4 regions of the Sphingobium sp. L-44 genome follow, and region 1 is predicted to be linked to each of the others. Evidence: predicted binding sites of a transcription regulator. Region 1 holds the regulator's gene; each other region holds the start of a gene.
What was found. Region 1 encodes LexA, which represses DNA repair genes until DNA is damaged. Its sites were predicted from a motif close to GTTCCNCNCTTGTTCT; they were not measured.

Region 1 (4,233 bases):
TAGCCAGATGCAGGAGATTGAGGACGCCGCGCTCGGCCTTGGCATGGATGCCCTGATCGAGGTGCATGACGAGGCCGAACTGGAACGCGCACTCAAGCTGCGCTCGCGCCTGATCGGCGTCAACAACCGCGACCTGCGCGATTTCAGCGTCGATTTCGCCCGCACCTATGAACTGGTGGGCAAGGCGCCCGACGGCTGCACCTTCGTCGCCGAAAGCGGCCTTGGCTCGCATGCCGACCTCACCGCCATGGCCGATCATGGCGTGCGCTGCTTCCTAGTCGGCGAAACCCTGATGCGCCAGGCCGATGTCGAAGCGGCGACCCGCAACCTGCTGACCGGCGCATGACCGGCCTCACCCATCTGGACGAGGATGGCGCCGCCTGCATGGTCGATGTCTCGGCCAAGGCCGTGACCGCGCGCGAGGCGGTGGCCGCCGGCCGCATCACCATGGCGGCCGACGCCGCGCAGGCGATCGCCGCCGGCCTCGTCAAGAAGGGGGATGTGCTGGCCGTCGCCCGTGTCGCCGGCATCATGGCGGCCAAGCGCACCGCCGAACTGATCCCGCTCTGCCATCCGATCCCGCTGAGCGCCGTCACCATCGACTTTGCCCTGCACGACGATGGCGTCACCGTCACCGCGACCGCGCGCACCGCCGGCCAGACCGGGGTGGAGATGGAGGCGCTGACCGCCGCGACTGCCGCCTTGCTCACCGTCTATGACATGGCCAAGGCGCTCGATAAGGGCATGATAATCGGCGATGTTCGCCTGCTCGCCAAGCGCGGCGGCAAGTCGGGCGACTGGACCGCGCCGGAGCATGCCGGCTGATGAGCCTGATGCCGGTCGCGGACGCGCAGGCGCGGCTCCTTGCCCTTGCCGATCCGTTGCCGGCCGAACTTGTGTCCGTCGCCGCTTGTGCCGGCCGCTGGCTCGCCACCGACATCAGCGCACTCCGCGACCAGCCCTGGGCCGATCTCTCAGCGATGGACGGCTATGCCGTGCGCGCATCCGAAGGCGCCGGGCCGTGGCAGCTGGTCGCCACCAGCAGCGCGGGCGACTCCGATATCCCGGCCCTGCAACCGGGCCAGGCCTGCCGCATCTTCACCGGCGCGCCCTTGCCGGCCGGCGCCGATGCGATCCTGATCCAGGAAAATGCCACGCGCAACGGCGACAAACTGACCGCGCATGACGGCACCCTGTCGCCCGGCAGGCATGTCCGGCCACTCGGCTCCGACTTCCGCGCCGGCACGCTGCTGGTCAACGCCGGCAGCCGCCTCACGCCGGGCCAGATCGCGCTTGCCGTCCTTGGCGGCCATGGCAGCCTACCCGTCGGCACCCGCCCGCGTGTCGCCCTGCTCTCGACCGGCAATGAACTGGTTGCCCCCGGCGCGCCGACGCCGCCTGGGTATCTCCCCTCGTCCAACGCGCCGATGCTCGCTGCCCTGCTCGCCGCCCTGCCCTGCGACGTGATCGACCTCGGCATCGTGCCCGACGATCTCGCCGCCATGACGCAGGCGCTGGAACAGGCGGCCCAGGCCGACATCATCGTCTCGACCGGCGGCGCCTCGGTCGGCGACCATGACTATGTCCTCCCCGCCTTTGCGGCTGCTGGCGGCACGCTCGATTTCTACAAGATCGCGATGCGGCCGGGCAAACCGCTGATGGCCGGGCGCCTCGGCAACGCCACCTTCATCGGCCTGCCGGGCAATCCGGTCTCCGCCTTCGTCACCGGCACCCTCTTCCTCTGCCCGCTGGTCCGCCATCTCGCCGGATCACGCGCGCCGCTGCCGCCGGTCGTGCAGGCCCGCCTTGCCGCCCCACTCGGCGCGACGGCGGAACGCGACGATTATCTGCGCGCCTATCGCGCCGCCGACGGTATTGTTTCCGTCACCGCGCAGGACAGCGCCGCCACCGCCGCCATGGCGCTGGCCGACTGTCTGATCCGCCGCCCGGCCGGTTCAGCCCCCGCCATTGCCGGCGACATGGTCGACATCATCCCGCTCACTGCCTGACTATCTGGCCGCCTGACCGGCAAAAGCGGCGCATGGCTTAACGCGCTTGACTTGCCCCTTTCCGTTTCCTATGCGTTCTTCATTCGTTCCATGGAGGACCGCCGATGTTGACGCCCAAGCAGCAGGAATTGCTGAGCTTCATTCAGACCCGGCTGGAAGAAGGCGGCGTGTCCCCTTCGTTCGAGGAGATGAAGGACGCGCTCGACCTGCGCTCCAAATCCGGCATCCACCGGCTGATCAATGCGCTGGAGGAACGCGGCTTCATCCGCCGCCTGCCCAACCGCGCCCGCGCGCTCGAAGTGCTCAAGCTGCCCGACGCGATGCACCGCGCGCCCGCGCCGGCCATTCCGACGCCCAAGGTATCGGCGCCCGCCGTGCTGTTGCCGACCGCCGCCAATGACGTGATCGAAATCCCGCTGCACGGCCGCATCGCCGCCGGCGTCCCGATCGAGGCGATGGAAAGCCACACCATGCTCTCCGTCCCCGCCGCCTTGCTCGGCTCGGGCGATCATTATGCGCTCGAAGTGTCGGGGGACTCGATGATGGAGGCCGGCATTCTCGACGGCGACTTCGCGCTGATCCAGCGCACCGATGTCGCGCGCGAAGGCCAGATCGTCGTCGCCCTGATCGATGACGCCGAAGCGACGCTCAAATATTTCCGCCGCGAAGGCAGCCGGGTTCGGCTCGATCCCGCCAATGCCGCCTATGAACCGCAAATCTACGATCCGCGTCAGGTCCGCATCCAGGGCAAGCTCGCCGGCCTGCTGCGCCGCTACAACTGACCGGCTGTTCGGGGCCGGCGGCGCACGATCCACGGATGCGCGTCTCCGGGCCGATGGACGGTGTGAACTTTGCCGCTTTCAAGGCCAATCGACAGGCCGCCGGTGCGCGACAGCAGCCGGCGGTCGATCTTCATCCAGCACGGCCGGCACCACCAGGGCAGGCCCCGGTCGCTGATGACGATATCGGCCGCCGCGCAATCCCGCTCCAATATCGGCCGGTCGACCAGCATCGCGTTGCGCGTCACCAGCAAATGCCAGTCGCGCCCGTCCCGTGGCAACGTCACCGCACATAGATCAGTCGAGCAGCGCGCCTGCTTCATCTTCGCGATCGCCTCCAGCGTCCCGTCATAGCCCGCGCTCTCGCTCAGCACGTCGCGCACATAGTCTCCCGCCCCCTCGCGCAGCAGCGCCATCGTCCCCGTCGGTGTCCGCACCGCGACATGCCGCCCATCGCCCGTCACCACGATATCGGGCGGCGCCAGCAGCGCGATGCCGGCCAGGCCGATTGCGATTGGCCCCAACCCCAGCCAGCGCCAGCGACTGCGCCACAGCAGGCACCAAAGGCCTCCCACCACAATGATCGCGAACAGCCCGCCCGGCACCGCCGGCGCCAGCATCACCGCCATCGGGCTCGCCGCCACGCCATGCGCCACCGCCAGCAACAGCGCGATCGCCTTGCCGGTCAGCCACCAGAACGGCGCGCCCAGCCCGACGAGGTCGAAGAGCAGCGCCAGCGCCTCCAGCGGCATGATGACGAAGGTGGTGAGCGGGATCGCGACCAGATTGGCCACCGCGCCCAGCAAACCTGCCTTGTGAAAATGGAAAAGGGCGATCGGTGCCAGCACCAGTTCGATGGCAAGGCCGGTCATCAGCATCGCCGCCACCGTCCGCCCGGCCTTGCGCAGCCAAGGCTCGTCCCGCGCCATCGCGAACGCCTTGAACCGCCGATGCTCGCCCAACGCCACCAGCGCGACCACGGCGGCAAAGCTCATCTGGAAGCTCGGGCCGATCAGCGCCTCTGGCCAGAAGACCAGCACCACCAGCGCCCCGGTCGCGACCAGCCGCAATGTGATCGCCTCGCGCCCCAGCGCCAGCCCGCCCAGCACCAGCAGGGCCGCGATGCAGGATCGCACCGTCGGCACCTCCGCGCCCGTCAGCAGCGTATAGCCGATCCCCGCCAGCGCGCCCCCCGCCGCCGCGATCAGCATCAGCGGCCAGTCCAGCGCCGCGCGCGGAATCAGCGCCAGCAAGCGCAACAGCAGGAATATCACCGCCCCGATCAGCGCCGTCACATGCAGGCCGCTGATCGAGAGAAGATGGGCAAGGCCACTGCGCCGCATCGCCTCCGCATCCGCTTCGGCAATCGCGCCCTGGTCGCCGGTCGCCAGCGCCACCGCAATCCCCGCCGGTGCGCCTGCCACCTGTCCGCTGATATGATCGAA
Region 2 (4,233 bases), on a different contig from region 1:
TCGGCGTTGAACCGGTCCTGGTGTGTCTGTGTCAGCCCATGGTCGGCGCCTTCATACACGATCAGAACCGCATCCGTAACGATCTTCACCGTCGACAGGGCAGCCGCGCCGATCGGCACGATCTGGTCGTCATCGCCATGGAGGACGAGGGTAGGCACATCGACCTTCGCCAGGTCGGCATGGAAATCGCTTTCGGAAAAGGCGCGGATCGAGTCGAGTTGCCCCTTGAGGCCGCCCATCATCCCCTGCCGCCAGAATTCTTGCACGATGCCCTCGGAGATGACCGCGCCGTCCCGGTTATAGCCGTAGAAGGGGATGGTCAGATCCCTGAAGAACTGGCTGCGATTGTCGAACGTGCCCTTGCGGATGCCGTCGAACACGTCGATCGGCAGACCACCCGGATTGGCTTCGGTCTTCAGCATCAGCGGCGGCACCGCACCGATCAGCGCCAGCTTGGCGACCCGGCTGGTGCCATGGCGGCCGATATAGCGGGTGACTTCGCCGCCGCCGGTCGAATGGCCGACCAGGATGACGTCGGACAGGTCCAGCGCCGCGACCAGATCGGCCAGATCGTCGGCATATTGGTCCATATTATTATTGTCCCACACCTGGTCCGACCGGCCATGGCTGCGGCGGTCATGGGCGATGGTGCGGAAACCCTGATTGGCGAAATAGACCATCTGCGCGTCCCAGGCGTCGGCGCTGAGCGGCCAGCCATGGGAAAAGACGATCGGCTGGCCGTCCCGCGGTCCCCAATCCTTGTAGAAGATGCGGGTGCCGTCCCTGGTGGTGACATAGTTGCTCATGTGAAATTCCCTTCTTCTGTTCCAGAAGGGCGCCTTCACGCCCTGTGCTTGCAGAATTACGGGCAATGGCCGAGGATCGGGATTGGCGGTTCCGACATTAAGTGGGCCGATTCCGACAAAGGACCAGCATATGGCCGACAGCAGCCTTCCGCGCGCCGAAGTGGGCATCTTGCTCTATCCGGGCTGTCAGCAGGCGATGGTCCATGGCATGACCGACCTGATCGACATTGCCGGGCAGTTCTCGGTTCAGCATGGCGGCCCGGTGGTGCGCGTCAGCCATTGGCAGATGGGCGATGACGGCTGCTTTGCCCGCAGCCATGACACGCATGAAGGATTGGGCGGCACGCCCGACATCTGGCTGGTCCCCGGTCGCCTGACCGGCGTGCCCGAGGCGGAGGAAGCCGCGCCCTATGCCCGCTGGCTGCTCGATCGCCATGCCGCCGGCGCTACCCTTGCCTCCAATTGCGGCGGCGCCTTCCTGCTGGCGGCGACCGGCCTGCTCGATGGTCGCCCCGCCACCACCCACTGGTGGTTCGCCGACGCCTTCCGCACCCGCTTCCCGGCCGTGAAGCTCGATTGCGACCGCATCGTCATCGACGATGGCGATATCATCACCGCCGGCGGGCTGATGGCCTGGACCGACCTTGGCATGCGGCTGGTCGACCGGCTGCTCGGCCCGACGGTGATGCTCGACACCGCCAAATTCCTGCTGATCGACACGGCCGGGCGGGAACAGAAGCATTTCGCCCGCTTCCTGCCGCGCCTGACCCATGGCGACGAGCCGATCCTGAAGGTGCAGCACTGGCTCGCCGCGCGGGAGGCGAAGGCGGTCAGCGTCACCGAGATGGCGGCGCAGGCCGCGCTGGAGGAACGCACCTTCCAGCGCCGGTTCAAGGCGGCGACCGCCATGACCCCGATCGAATATGTCCAGCATCTGCGCGTGGCGCGGGCGCGCGAGCATCTGGAATTTACCCGGCGCACGATCGACCAGATCGCCTGGAGCGTCGGCTATGAGGATGCCGCCGCCTTCCGCAAGCTGTTCCACCGCCTGGTCGGCCTGTCGCCAGGCGACTATCGCGCCCGCTTCGCCGCGCCCAGCGCGCAGGCGGCGTAGCCCATCCCCTTCCGTTCGCTTCGAGCGAAGTCGAGAAGCCGGGCACGGCAAGCCCCCCCCAGTTCCGCCTCCGTTTCTCGACAGGCTCGAAACGAACGGAGGATGGCGCTTCCGGCTTGCGGCCGCCTCCTTCGCCCGCTAAGTTCCCGTTTCGTTCCCAAAAAGGATAGTTATGGACAGCCTCGCCGCCCTTCTCATTCCCGTCGCGCTGCTGATCGGCATCGCCGTCGGCTGGCTGCTCAAGGGCAAGGCGCTGGCGCCGCTGACCGCCGAAAAGGCCGATCTGGCCGGCAAGCTCGACATCGCCGCCGCCCAGCGCAACGGCGCGATCGCCGAACTGGCAGTGGAGAAGGAACGGGTGGCACAGGGCATGGCCCAGCTCGCCCGGCTCGAATCCGCGCAGGCCGCCTCCGAACAGCGGATCGAGGCGATCCAGACCGAGCGCGAGGCCGCGCTGCGTGATCTCGCAGCGCTCCAGTCCGACATCCATGCCCGCACCCAGGCGTTCGAGCAGCAGATTGCGGCGCTCAAGGATGCCAAGGAACAGCTCTCCGCCCAGTTCAGCGAAATCGGCGGCAAATTGCTCGAATCCGCCCAGACCCAGTTCCTGACCCGCGCCGACCAGCGTTTCGCCCAGGCGAGCGAGAAGAGCGAGGCGCAGTTGAAGACGCTGCTCAACCCGGTCGAAACCACGCTCAAACGCTATGAGGAGGGCCTCGCCCGCGTCGAGAAGGATCGGGTCGGCAGCTATGCCGAACTGCGCGAGGCGGTGCAGCAGGTTCATCTGGGCCAGGGGCAGGTGCGCGAGGAAACGGCCAAGCTGGTCAACGCCCTGCGCGCCGCGCCCAAGACGCGCGGCCGCTGGGGCGAGCAGCAGTTCAAGAATCTCATCGAAACCGCCGGCCTTTCCCCCTTCGTGGACTTCAAGGAGGAAGTGTCGGTCGCGGTCGAGGACGGCCGCCTGCGCCCGGACTTCGTCATCAACCTGCCCGGCGACCAGCAGATGGTGGTCGACGTCAAATGCTCGCTGATCGCCTATCTGAACGCGGTCGACCAGGTCGATCCGGCGCTGCGCGACGCCCATATGCTCGACCATGCCCGCGCCATGCGCACCCATGCCGACGCGCTGGGGCGCAAGGCCTATTGGGAACAGTTCGACAAGGCCCCCGACTTCGTCATCATGTATGTGCCGGGCGACAATTTCGTCACCGCCGCGCTGGAGGCGGACATGGAGCTGTGGGAACGCGCCGCCAAGAACCGCGTCATCATCTGCGGCCCGGCCACCTTCCTGCCGCTCGCCCGCACGCTGGCGGGCCATTGGCGCCAGGCCAAGATGCAGGAACAGGCGCAGCAGGTCGGCCAGCTTGGCAAGGAACTCTATGAGCGCCTGGCCGTCGCCGCGACCCATTTGCGCAAGCTGGGCTCGGGCCTCAACAGCGCGGTCTCCAACTATAACAGCTTCATCGGCAGCTTCGAGACGCGTGTTCTCTCCACCGGACGCAAATTCCGCGATCTCGACATCGAGACCGGCGGCAAGGAGATCGAGGCGATGGAGCCGCTCGACGTCCTCGCCCGCGACGCCCAGGCCGACGAAGCCCGGGCGCTGCCGGCAGCGGAATAGGATCGTCTCGGCTAGCTTGCAGCCAAAGGCGCGGACGGAAGCGTCGCGGATCCCGGACGGCGCGGCCGGGCCTGCACCCAGGCAATCAGCCCCGCAACCGCCAGGCTGGCGGCAACCCCGCCAGCCACGGGCACGCCCAGCATCAGCCCCGTCATGCAGACCGGGGCATGAACGGCATAAAGCGGAAAGGAAAGTGCGCCCGCCGCCGTCATCCACCGCGATTGTCGCTGCCAGCGCAGCCCGCCCGCCAGCATCAGGGGACAGATCAGCAGGATGAAGACTATGCCGCTGGCCCAGCCATCCGCGTCGATCATCGTGCCGATGCCGAAATAGAGCGGCATCGCGACCAGGGCCGCCATCGGCGGAACCGCTATGGTCGGCCTGTCACGCCACCAGCGCCACAATATGACTCCCATGCCATAGGCGCACATCACCCGCGGCAGGCCGAAGAGGAAGCTAGCAGGCTGCGCCCCCACGTCCATCCCCACACGACTGGCGACAACCGCGAACAGGGTCGCGCTCAGCAGCACGACATGCACCAATATCCTGGTCGACAAGCGCCGCAGGACAAGGCCGTGGGCCATATTGGCGATCAGTTCCAGGAGGATCGACCAGGCCGGCCCGTTCAACGGATAGAGACGCCCGGTGAATAGGCTGGGAATCAGCAGCAGATTGGCAAGGGCCACCGGCCA
Region 3 (4,233 bases), on a different contig from region 1:
AAGGGCGACGCCACCCGTCCCACCGGCGACCGCACCCGCGAGACGCTCTTTTCGATGCTGGCAAGCCGGCTGGGATCGTTCGAGGGACTGGCCGTGGGCGATTTCTTCGCCGGCTCGGGCGCGCTCGGCTTTGAGGCCCTGTCGCGCGGCGCCGGCTCCTGCCTGTTCGTCGAACAGGACAAGGCGGCGATCGACGCGATCCGCGCCAATGGCGACAAGCTCGGCCTGCGCCCGGACATCCGCCAGACCAGCGTGCTGTCGCTCGGCCCGACGAAGACGCCGCTCGACCTCATCTTCATGGACCCGCCCTATGACACCGGCGCGGGCCAGGTCGCACTCGACAAGCTGGCGCGCCTGGGCTGGACCAGCCCGGCGACCTGGATCAGCATCGAAACCGACCGGCGCGAAGACGTGGCGGTCAAGGGCTTCATCGTCGACGCCGTGCGCGACGTCGGCAAGGCGCGCCTCACCCTGCTCCGCGCAGAGGACAGCGCGCCCGCCGCGTAACGATCAGGCGAGATATCAGGCGGCCTCTGCGTAGGCCGCCTGTTCCTTGCCGATCAGGATATCGGCCAGGAAGCCATAGGCCTCCGCCCAGGCGGCCAGCACCTCATCGGTCGCCACTTCTTCGCCCAGCACCTCGCGGATCGCCGGCAGCAGCGCGGCCGCCACCTTGGGATAATGGTCCGGCTGCACACCGGTATCGACATGGCGCTGCACCATCCGCGCGATCGCGCCGTCCAGCGCCTGCAACTTGTCGACATTCTCGGCAAAGCCCAGGATCGCCGCCGCCAGCCGACGCGGCTGCTCGCCGCTGGCCTGCGCCGCCTGATCGAACATGTCCTTGATCGACGCATCCTCGAACAGCCGTGCATACATGCGGGTGGTGATCTCGACGCCATGACGCCGCAACGCCGGGCCGGTCGCCTTCACGATGGCGATGGTTTCGGGGGACAGGTTTTCGCGCATGACAGGCTCCTCATCAGGGACTCGATAAGGTTCATTTAATATGCATCTTTTAAGATGTAAATTTAATATATGTTTATGACGCTCTGCCCGCAGGATAGGAGGGCGCGATGCAATTGACCCGCCACACCGACTATGCGCTGCGCGTGCTGATCCATCTCGCCGCCGTGCCGGGCGGACGAGCGACGATCCCGGAAATTGCCGATGCCTATGGCCTGTCGCGCAATCATCTGATGAAGGTGGTGCATGGCCTGGGCCAGGGTGGCTTCATCCGCACCCAGCGCGGTCGCGGCGGCGGCTTTACCCTCGCCGCCGATCCTGTCGACATCCGCATCGGCGCGGTCGTGCGCCATAGCGAGTCGGACATGGCAATGGCCGATTGCGCGTCCTGCGCGATCCGCCCTGCCTGCGGCCTTTCAGGCATATTGGCCCAAGCGGTCGGTGCTTTCCTGACGGTGCTGGACGGCTATAGCCTGGCCGACGCGGCGCGCGACAGAACAGCCCTCGCAGCGCTCATCGCCGCCCTGCCCAGCCCTGCCGCCGCCGATCCCAATCCGGATCTCAGCCCGGCCTGCGCATCCTCTTCTTCGCCTCGCCCGGATTGATGCAACCGTCCTGCACGCCCTTGCCGCAGACCGGATAGGCCTTCGCCTCGGTCGGCGGCGGCGTCATGTTGCCGCCCACCGTCACAGGATTGGCCGCCGTGCCCACCGGCGCGGCCGGATCGCGCGGCACGTCTGCCGGCGCCGGCACCATGCCCGTCTCGGCCGGCACCGCGCCAGTCGGCTGCGCGGCATTGGGATCCTGCTTCTGGGCCGGCGGTGACATCGCCTGCGCCCCGGCCTGACCGGGCATCGCCGCCATCGACAAAGCGGCAAAGCCGGCGATCATGATGATCTTCATCGGGTTCGTCCTTCTACTCCTTGCCCCGAGCAAGGGAGAAACCGGCCGCCCCACCTCCCTGTTCCGCGTCAGCGACGAACCGTGTCGCCGCTGACGCCGACCGCGCTCAGTCCGACGGGTATCGATCGAACCGGGGCAGGTCATGCGCCGCCGCCATCCACGGCGCCGCCTCGGCATATTGGACATGCACCGCCGGCGGAAAGGCGCTCTGGTCGTCCAGCGTCGCGCTCTGGATGTCGATCATGCCGGGAAACACCGTCGGGTTGGTGTAGCACAGCCCGGTGCCGCAGGTGCCGCAGAAATGGCGGGTCGCATTGTCCGACGACTGATAGGTGACCGGATCGCCCTCTATCGTCACCTTGTCATGCGGGAACAGCGCCCAGCCGACCATCGGCGCGCCCGCGCTCATCCGGCAATCGCTGCAATGGCACAGCGCGCTGTAAACCGGCTCGCCCTCCGCCGCATAATGGATCGCCCCGCACTGGCACCGCCCCGTCACCATAATCTTGCTCCATTCGCATCTTGCGTGATTCCCTTTTTGTTCTCATAGATTGCGCCCCGCTGCAAGGCCATCCGCCCTTGCCCCCGCAACCGCCCATCCCTAGTTGATCGCCCATGACCGTGCCTGCCCCCTCTCCCAATGACCCGCCCTATCTCAAGGGCCTCAACGAACCGCAGCGTCAGGCTGTACTGACCACGGAGGGACCGGTGCTGGTGCTGGCCGGCGCGGGCACGGGCAAGACGGCGGCACTCACCGCCCGCCTCGCCCATCTGGTCGCGACCCAGCGCGCCTGGCCCTCGGAAATCCTGGCCGTCACCTTCACCAACAAGGCGGCACGGGAAATGCGCGAGCGTGTCGGCCGGATGATCGGCCCGGCGGTCGAGGGCATGCCCTGGCTTGGCACCTTCCACGCGATCGCCGCCAAGATGCTGCGCCGCCATGCCGAACTGGTGGGCCTTCAGTCCAATTTCACCATCCTCGACACCGATGACCAGTTGCGCCTGATGAAGCAGCTGATCCAGGCGGAGGGAATTGACGAGAAGCGCTGGCCCGCGCGTCAGCTCGCCGGCCTGATCGACCAGTGGAAGAACAAGGGCCTCACCCCGGAGGAAGTCGGTGCCGGCGAGGCGGAGGGCTATGCCCATGGCAAGGGTCAGAAGCTCTATGCCGCCTATCAGGCCCGCTTGCGTGAAGTGAATGCCTGCGATTTCGGTGACTTGCTTCTACATTCTCTCACGATATTGAAGCGCCACCGCGACGTGCTGGAGCAATATCAGCAGCGCTTCAAATATATCATGGTGGACGAATATCAGGACACCAACTCCAGCCAATATCTCTGGCTGCGCCTGCTCGCCCAGACCCGCAAGAATATCTGCTGCGTCGGCGACGACGATCAGTCCATCTATTCATGGCGTGGCGCAGAAGTCGCCAATATCCTGCGGTTCGAAAAGGATTTTCCGGGCGCCGCGATCGTCCGGCTGGAACAGAATTACCGCTCCACCCCGCATATCCTGGGCGCCGCCTCCGGGGTGATCGCGGAAAATGGCAATCGCCTGGGCAAGACCCTATGGACCGACATCGACGTCGGCGAAAAGGTGCGCGTGCTCGGCGTGTGGGACGGGCCGGAGGAAGCCCGCCGCGTCGGCGACGAGATCGAGGCGATCGCCCGCGCCGGTGGATCGCTGGACGAGGTCGCGATCCTCGTCCGTGCCCAGCACCAGACCCGCGAGTTTGAAGACCGCTTCATCCAGATCGGCCTGCCCTATCGCATCGTCGGCGGCTTCCGCTTCTATGAGCGCGCCGAAATCCGCGACGCGCTCGCCTATCTGCGCCTCGTCAACCAACCGGCCGACGATCTGGCCTTCGAACGCATCGTCAACGTGCCGAAGCGCGGCCTGGGCGACAAGGCGGTCGAGAAACTGCACCGGCTGGCGCGCGCGGAGGGCGTTCCCCTAGCCCTCGCCGCTGCCCGCATCCTCGACACCGACGAACTGACGCCCCAGGCGCGTCGTTCGCTCGGCGCCTTCATCGGCGATCTCGCCCGCTGGCGCGATCGCGCCGCACAACTGCCCCATGCCGAACTGGCACGCCAGATCCTGGACGAAAGCGGCTATACCGCCACGCTCCAGGCCGAACGCTCGACCGAGAGCGCCGGGCGCCTCGAAAACCTGAGCGAACTCACCCGCGCGATGGAGGAATATGAGACGCTGGGCGCCTTCCTCGAACATGTCAGCCTGGTCATGGACAATGAGGCGCAGCAGGATGAGCAGAAGCTCACCATCATGACCATCCACGCCGCCAAGGGGCTGGAATTCGACAATGTCTTCCTCGCCGGCTGGGAGGAAGGCATCTTCCCCTCGCAG
Region 4 (4,233 bases), on a different contig from region 1:
AGGCGGCAGGCGACATTGGTCGGATAGATGCGGCCCGTGTCCTCATCTTCCGCCTTGTGCAGGCAGCATTTGCCGCAACCGTCGCACAGCGCTTCCCATTCGGCGCGGTTCAGCTTGTCGAGGGGCTTGTCCCAGAAGTCCAAATGTCACTTGACCCATTTTTCGAGAAAGGCGCGCACGATATCGGGTGCGCCCTCGTCCACGTCCGGCGTGCCCGGATCATCCACCGGCACCAGCGCGATCGGCTTGCCGTCCGGCCCGAACAGATAGGGCGTGCGGCTGTGGCTGACCAGATAGTCGCTCGCCCCTTCCGGCTTTTCCGCATTGTAGAGGACGACGAAGTCCTTGGCCACCTTCGCGATCTGTTCCGGCGTGCCGGTCAGGCCGACGAGGCGCGGGTGGAAGGCCGCGACATAGGGCTTCAGCACCGCCGGCGTGTCCCGCTTGGGGTCGACGCTGATGAAGATCGGCTGCACCTTGGCGGCTCGGGCCGGCGCTGCCTTCTCGAAGGCGCTGAACGCCTGCATGATCCGCTGCAGATCGACCGGGCATACATCCGGGCAATAGGTGTAGCCGAAATAGACGATCCGATACTGGCCCTTATAATCGTCCCAATGCACGGTCCTGCCGTCCTGATCGGTCAGGGTGAAGGGCGCGCCGATGCGCGCACCGACCAGATTGCCCTGCTCGCTCTCGCCGCTTGATGCGTTGCCGCCAGCCCCCATATTGCATGCTGTCAGCAAGGCCAGAAGCGGCAGGGCGAGCGAGATCAGCGCTTTGTTCATGGTGTCGCCTGCCATGCCTTGCTATGGGCCGATTTGCAAATCGAACGGGGCGCGCGACGATGAAGATTGGGATGAAGAGCGGACTTTCCACCTGGCTGTTTCTGGCGCGGCCTGCCGCCATCACCCTGGCACTGATGGCCCCGGTTGCGGCCCAGGCCCAGTTTTCCAACAATTACAACTTCCTCAAGGCGGTGAAGGACGCTGACGGCGACAAGGCAACCGAACTGCTGCAGAAGCCGGGTTCAACCGTCATCAACAGCCGTGACGTCACCACCGGCGAAACCGCGCTGCACATCGTCATCGGCCGCCGCGACACGACATGGCTCAACTTCATGCTGTCGAAGGGCGCCAATCCGAACCTGGCCGACAATAATGGCACCACGCCGCTGCTGCTCGCCGTGCAGAACCGTTTCGAGGAAGGCGTGCGCCTGTTGCTCGCCCGCGGCGCCCAGGTCGACAAGGCCAATGGCAGCGGCGAGACCGCATTGATCCGCGCGGTGCAGCTGCGCGACATCGGCCTGGTCCGCCTGCTGGTGGCGCAGGGCGCCAATGCGGACAAGCGCGACACGATCGCTGGCATGTCCGCCCGCGACTATGCCGAACGGGACAGCCGCACGCCGGGTCTGGTCGAAGCCCTCGATTCCGCCAAGGCCAACGCCGCCGCGCCCAAGGGCCCGGTCCAGGGCCCGGTCTTTTGATATGAAAAAGGGCGGCCAGGCCGCCCTTTTCTTTAACCCTTACCAGCCCAGTTCCGCCGCATAATCCGGGTCGGCCAGCGCCGACAGACGGCGGGCGGCGCGGCGGGCGAAGCGCAGCGTCTCTGCCTTGCGCCGGGCGGCGGCCAGCGGCTCGAACGGCGCGGCCCGCACCAGTTCGGCATCATATTGGTCGGCGACGATCAGGCCGGTGCGAGCCGGCCACAGCGCCTCGCTGTCGAACAGGCTGGTGTCGAAGCCCGATGGCACCGCCCAGAAATAGCGGTCGCAATAGTCGAAATAATCCGGCCATTTCATGTCGCCCAGCAGGTCCGCCCGGCTGCACTTGATCTCGACGATGGTCAGGCGCCCGGCACTGTCGATCGCCATGATGTCGGCCCGCCGGCCATTGGGCAACGGCACTTCCAATATGCCGTTCATGTCATGGCGATGGAACAGGCGCAGCGTGCCGCGCGCAACCGCCAGCGCGGTCCCGTCGGTCAGCGGTGAACAGCGATCGGCATCTTGGGCGGCGTCTTGGATGGTCATGGCACCAGACTAGAACAGGAAGGGAACAAAAGAAAAGACCGATTCGGACATGGGGTCCGAACCGGCCTTCAAAAGGGCGTCTCTGTCGCGCGGTGAGCGCGGATCAGCGATAGAAGACGTGATTGTCGATCGACGCCAGCTTGGTCTTGCCCCAGCCCGGCGACACGCGGCGGGCATGGAAGAACAGCGCGCCTTCGGCCTGGCTGTCCCAGCTGTCGTCGAGGGCAATCTGCGCGATCGCAACCGCCTCGCGCCAGGAATCGCTGGCGATGTTGATCGGCGGCATGCCGTGACCACGCACGAAGCTGAACTGGCTCGGCTGATAGACGACGCCGCACAGGCTGCTGGCGAAGCGGCCCGACTTGGCGCGGTTGATGATGACGCGGGCGACGGCCAGCTGGCCCTCCAGCGTTTCACCCTTGGATTCGAAATAGACCGCACCGGCCAGGCACTTCATGTCGCCTTCGACATCCTCGGGAGCGCCTTGCGCATCAACCAGGGCTGCCAGGGTCTCGGCCTTGGGCTCGATATCGGTCGAAAAATTGCTGCCAGCCTTGGAGCCGGAATCCAGCGACTGCGCGACTTCCTGCGGCGCAGCGAAAACGACGGCGGGCTTGGTGCCGGCCGTGGGTGCGCTAGTCAGCGCGGCGGTTTCCGGAAGAGAAACCGTGGACAGGGAGGCCTCGCTGGCGCTCGACATGTCCGACGCCGTAACAGCCGCAGCGGCCGACAGCGTAAATGCCGCGATGATCGCGGCCTTCAGACGAAAACTCATTATTGCTCAAAATCGTGCGGTTATTGGCCAGAAACGTCGATTGTAACCGATATTCTGTGACGTTCGGCCGCCCCCCGTCTGCGTGTTTACCGGCCCGCCCCCCATGGACGAATGCAGGCAACCTGCGCGTTCAGCGTCGGCCGCCATTCCCCGCGCGCGTGCAAGGAGTCAACGATCAGCAGATCGTTTCAGCGGCGAACCGTTCCGCATCCGCGATATCAAGCTCCACCAGCCACAGGTCGGGGTCCGATCTGCGCCGGCGTTCGGCATAGGCGGCGAACGCCTCCGGCCCCTCTTCCGCAGGGGGTCCACAGCGCATCAATGCATGGCCGCCGCGAAAGTTCGATACCCGTTCGAAAATTGCGGATTCCCGCCCCTTGTCCATCACCTGGACCAGGATGACGCCGCTCATCTCGTCGCCCTTGGCCAATATCATGGCAAAGCCACCGGCGGCATTCACCCGCTTCACCAGCGCGCCGACCAGCATCGCGCTGGTCAGCCGCGCGGCCGGATTATCCTCAGCCATGATATCCCGGCAGCGATGACAGCGGAATCTGCGACCGCATGAAGGTGCCGGTGCCCCGGCCCACTTCTTCCCCGTCCGAATCGAGGATGCTCGCCTCGGCGACATAGACGCGGCGCTTGCCGCTGATCCAGCGCCCCTCGGCGCGCAGCTTTCCGGGGCCGATCGGCCGGGTGAACAGCAGGTTGAAGGCGGTGGTCAGCAGGAAGCGGTCGCTGACCAGACTGTTGGCGGCATAGAAGGCCGCATCGTCCAGCATCTTGAAATAGACGGTGCCATGCACCGCGCCGGCGGCATGGAAATGCCGCTCGTCGACCTCGAAATCGATCACCGATCGGCCGGGCTCCGGCACGCGCAGGGTCGACAGGAACAGGTCGTTGATCGGCGCGCTGTTGTAGAGATGCTCCAGCGCGCGAAAATGCGCCGCCTCGCCACTGGCGAGCGCAGCGGCTTCAGGCGGCGTCACGCGCCTCACCACCGGCCAGCAGCGCATGCAGCGCCTCGGCCGACTTGGCACCGCGCAGGCGCGTCACCTGCGCCTCGTCGCGCAGATAGCGCGATACACGCGCCAGCGTCTTCAAATGCTCGGCACCGCTGTCCTGCGGCGACAGCAGCGCGAACACGACATCGACCGGCGCATCATCGACCGCGTCGAACGGCGCCGGCGGATCGAGCAGCACGACCACGCCGCACATGCGGTCGAGGCCCGGCAGCTTGGCATGGGGAATGGCAACGCCGCCACCGAAGCCGGTGGAGCCCAGACGCTCGCGCTCCAGCAGCGCGTCGGCGGCCGCTTCGGCATCGACGCCATAGGATTGCGCCGCCAGAGCCGCGATCTTCTGGAACAGCATCTTCTTGCCGTTCACAGTCACCTCGGTGGCCAGCGCGTCCGGCGAGACAATATCG

Region 2: a site for LexA is predicted at 2,063-2,078, ahead of AC13EK_RS10685 (DNA recombination protein RmuC). Genes of this name have one in related genera too.
Region 3: a site for LexA is predicted at 2,399-2,414, ahead of AC13EK_RS21930 (ATP-dependent helicase). Genes of this name have one in related genera too.
Region 4: a site for LexA is predicted at 2,041-2,056, ahead of AC13EK_RS04785 (MmcB family DNA repair protein). Genes of this name have one in related genera too.

What each region holds. Positions count from the first base shown of each region.
Region 1 covers NZ_JBSXOQ010000032.1:28,624-32,856, reverse strand. Annotated here, with positions in the region: gene trpC (indole-3-glycerol phosphate synthase TrpC) at 1-346, shown strand, start outside; gene moaC (cyclic pyranopterin monophosphate synthase MoaC) at 343-825, shown strand; gene AC13EK_RS02180 (molybdopterin molybdotransferase MoeA) at 825-2,009, shown strand; gene lexA (transcriptional repressor LexA) at 2,114-2,791, shown strand; gene AC13EK_RS02170 (ComEC/Rec2 family competence protein) at 2,782-4,233, opposite strand, start outside.
Region 2 covers NZ_JBSXOQ010000083.1:86,154-90,386, reverse strand. Annotated here, with positions in the region: gene AC13EK_RS10695 (alpha/beta fold hydrolase) at 1-806, opposite strand, end outside; gene AC13EK_RS10690 (GlxA family transcriptional regulator) at 937-1,920, shown strand; gene AC13EK_RS10685 (DNA recombination protein RmuC) at 2,093-3,541, shown strand; gene AC13EK_RS10680 (acyltransferase family protein) at 3,553-4,233, opposite strand, start outside.
Region 3 covers NZ_JBSXOQ010000118.1:57,592-61,824, reverse strand. Annotated here, with positions in the region: gene rsmD (16S rRNA (guanine(966)-N(2))-methyltransferase RsmD) at 1-507, shown strand, start outside; gene AC13EK_RS21950 (globin domain-containing protein) at 523-969, opposite strand; gene AC13EK_RS21945 (Rrf2 family transcriptional regulator) at 1,077-1,571, shown strand; gene AC13EK_RS21940 (hypothetical protein) at 1,528-1,869, opposite strand; gene AC13EK_RS21935 (GFA family protein) at 1,976-2,371, opposite strand; gene AC13EK_RS21930 (ATP-dependent helicase) at 2,485-4,233, shown strand, end outside.
Region 4 covers NZ_JBSXOQ010000053.1:43,868-48,100, reverse strand. Annotated here, with positions in the region: gene AC13EK_RS04800 (YcgN family cysteine cluster protein) at 1-143, opposite strand, end outside; gene AC13EK_RS04795 (SCO family protein) at 147-800, opposite strand; gene AC13EK_RS04790 (ankyrin repeat domain-containing protein) at 845-1,483, shown strand; gene AC13EK_RS04785 (MmcB family DNA repair protein) at 1,523-2,029, opposite strand; gene AC13EK_RS04780 (cell wall hydrolase) at 2,133-2,804, opposite strand; gene AC13EK_RS04775 (DUF1491 family protein) at 2,980-3,330, opposite strand; gene AC13EK_RS04770 (PaaI family thioesterase) at 3,323-3,820, opposite strand; gene AC13EK_RS04765 (PTS sugar transporter subunit IIA) at 3,780-4,233, opposite strand, start outside.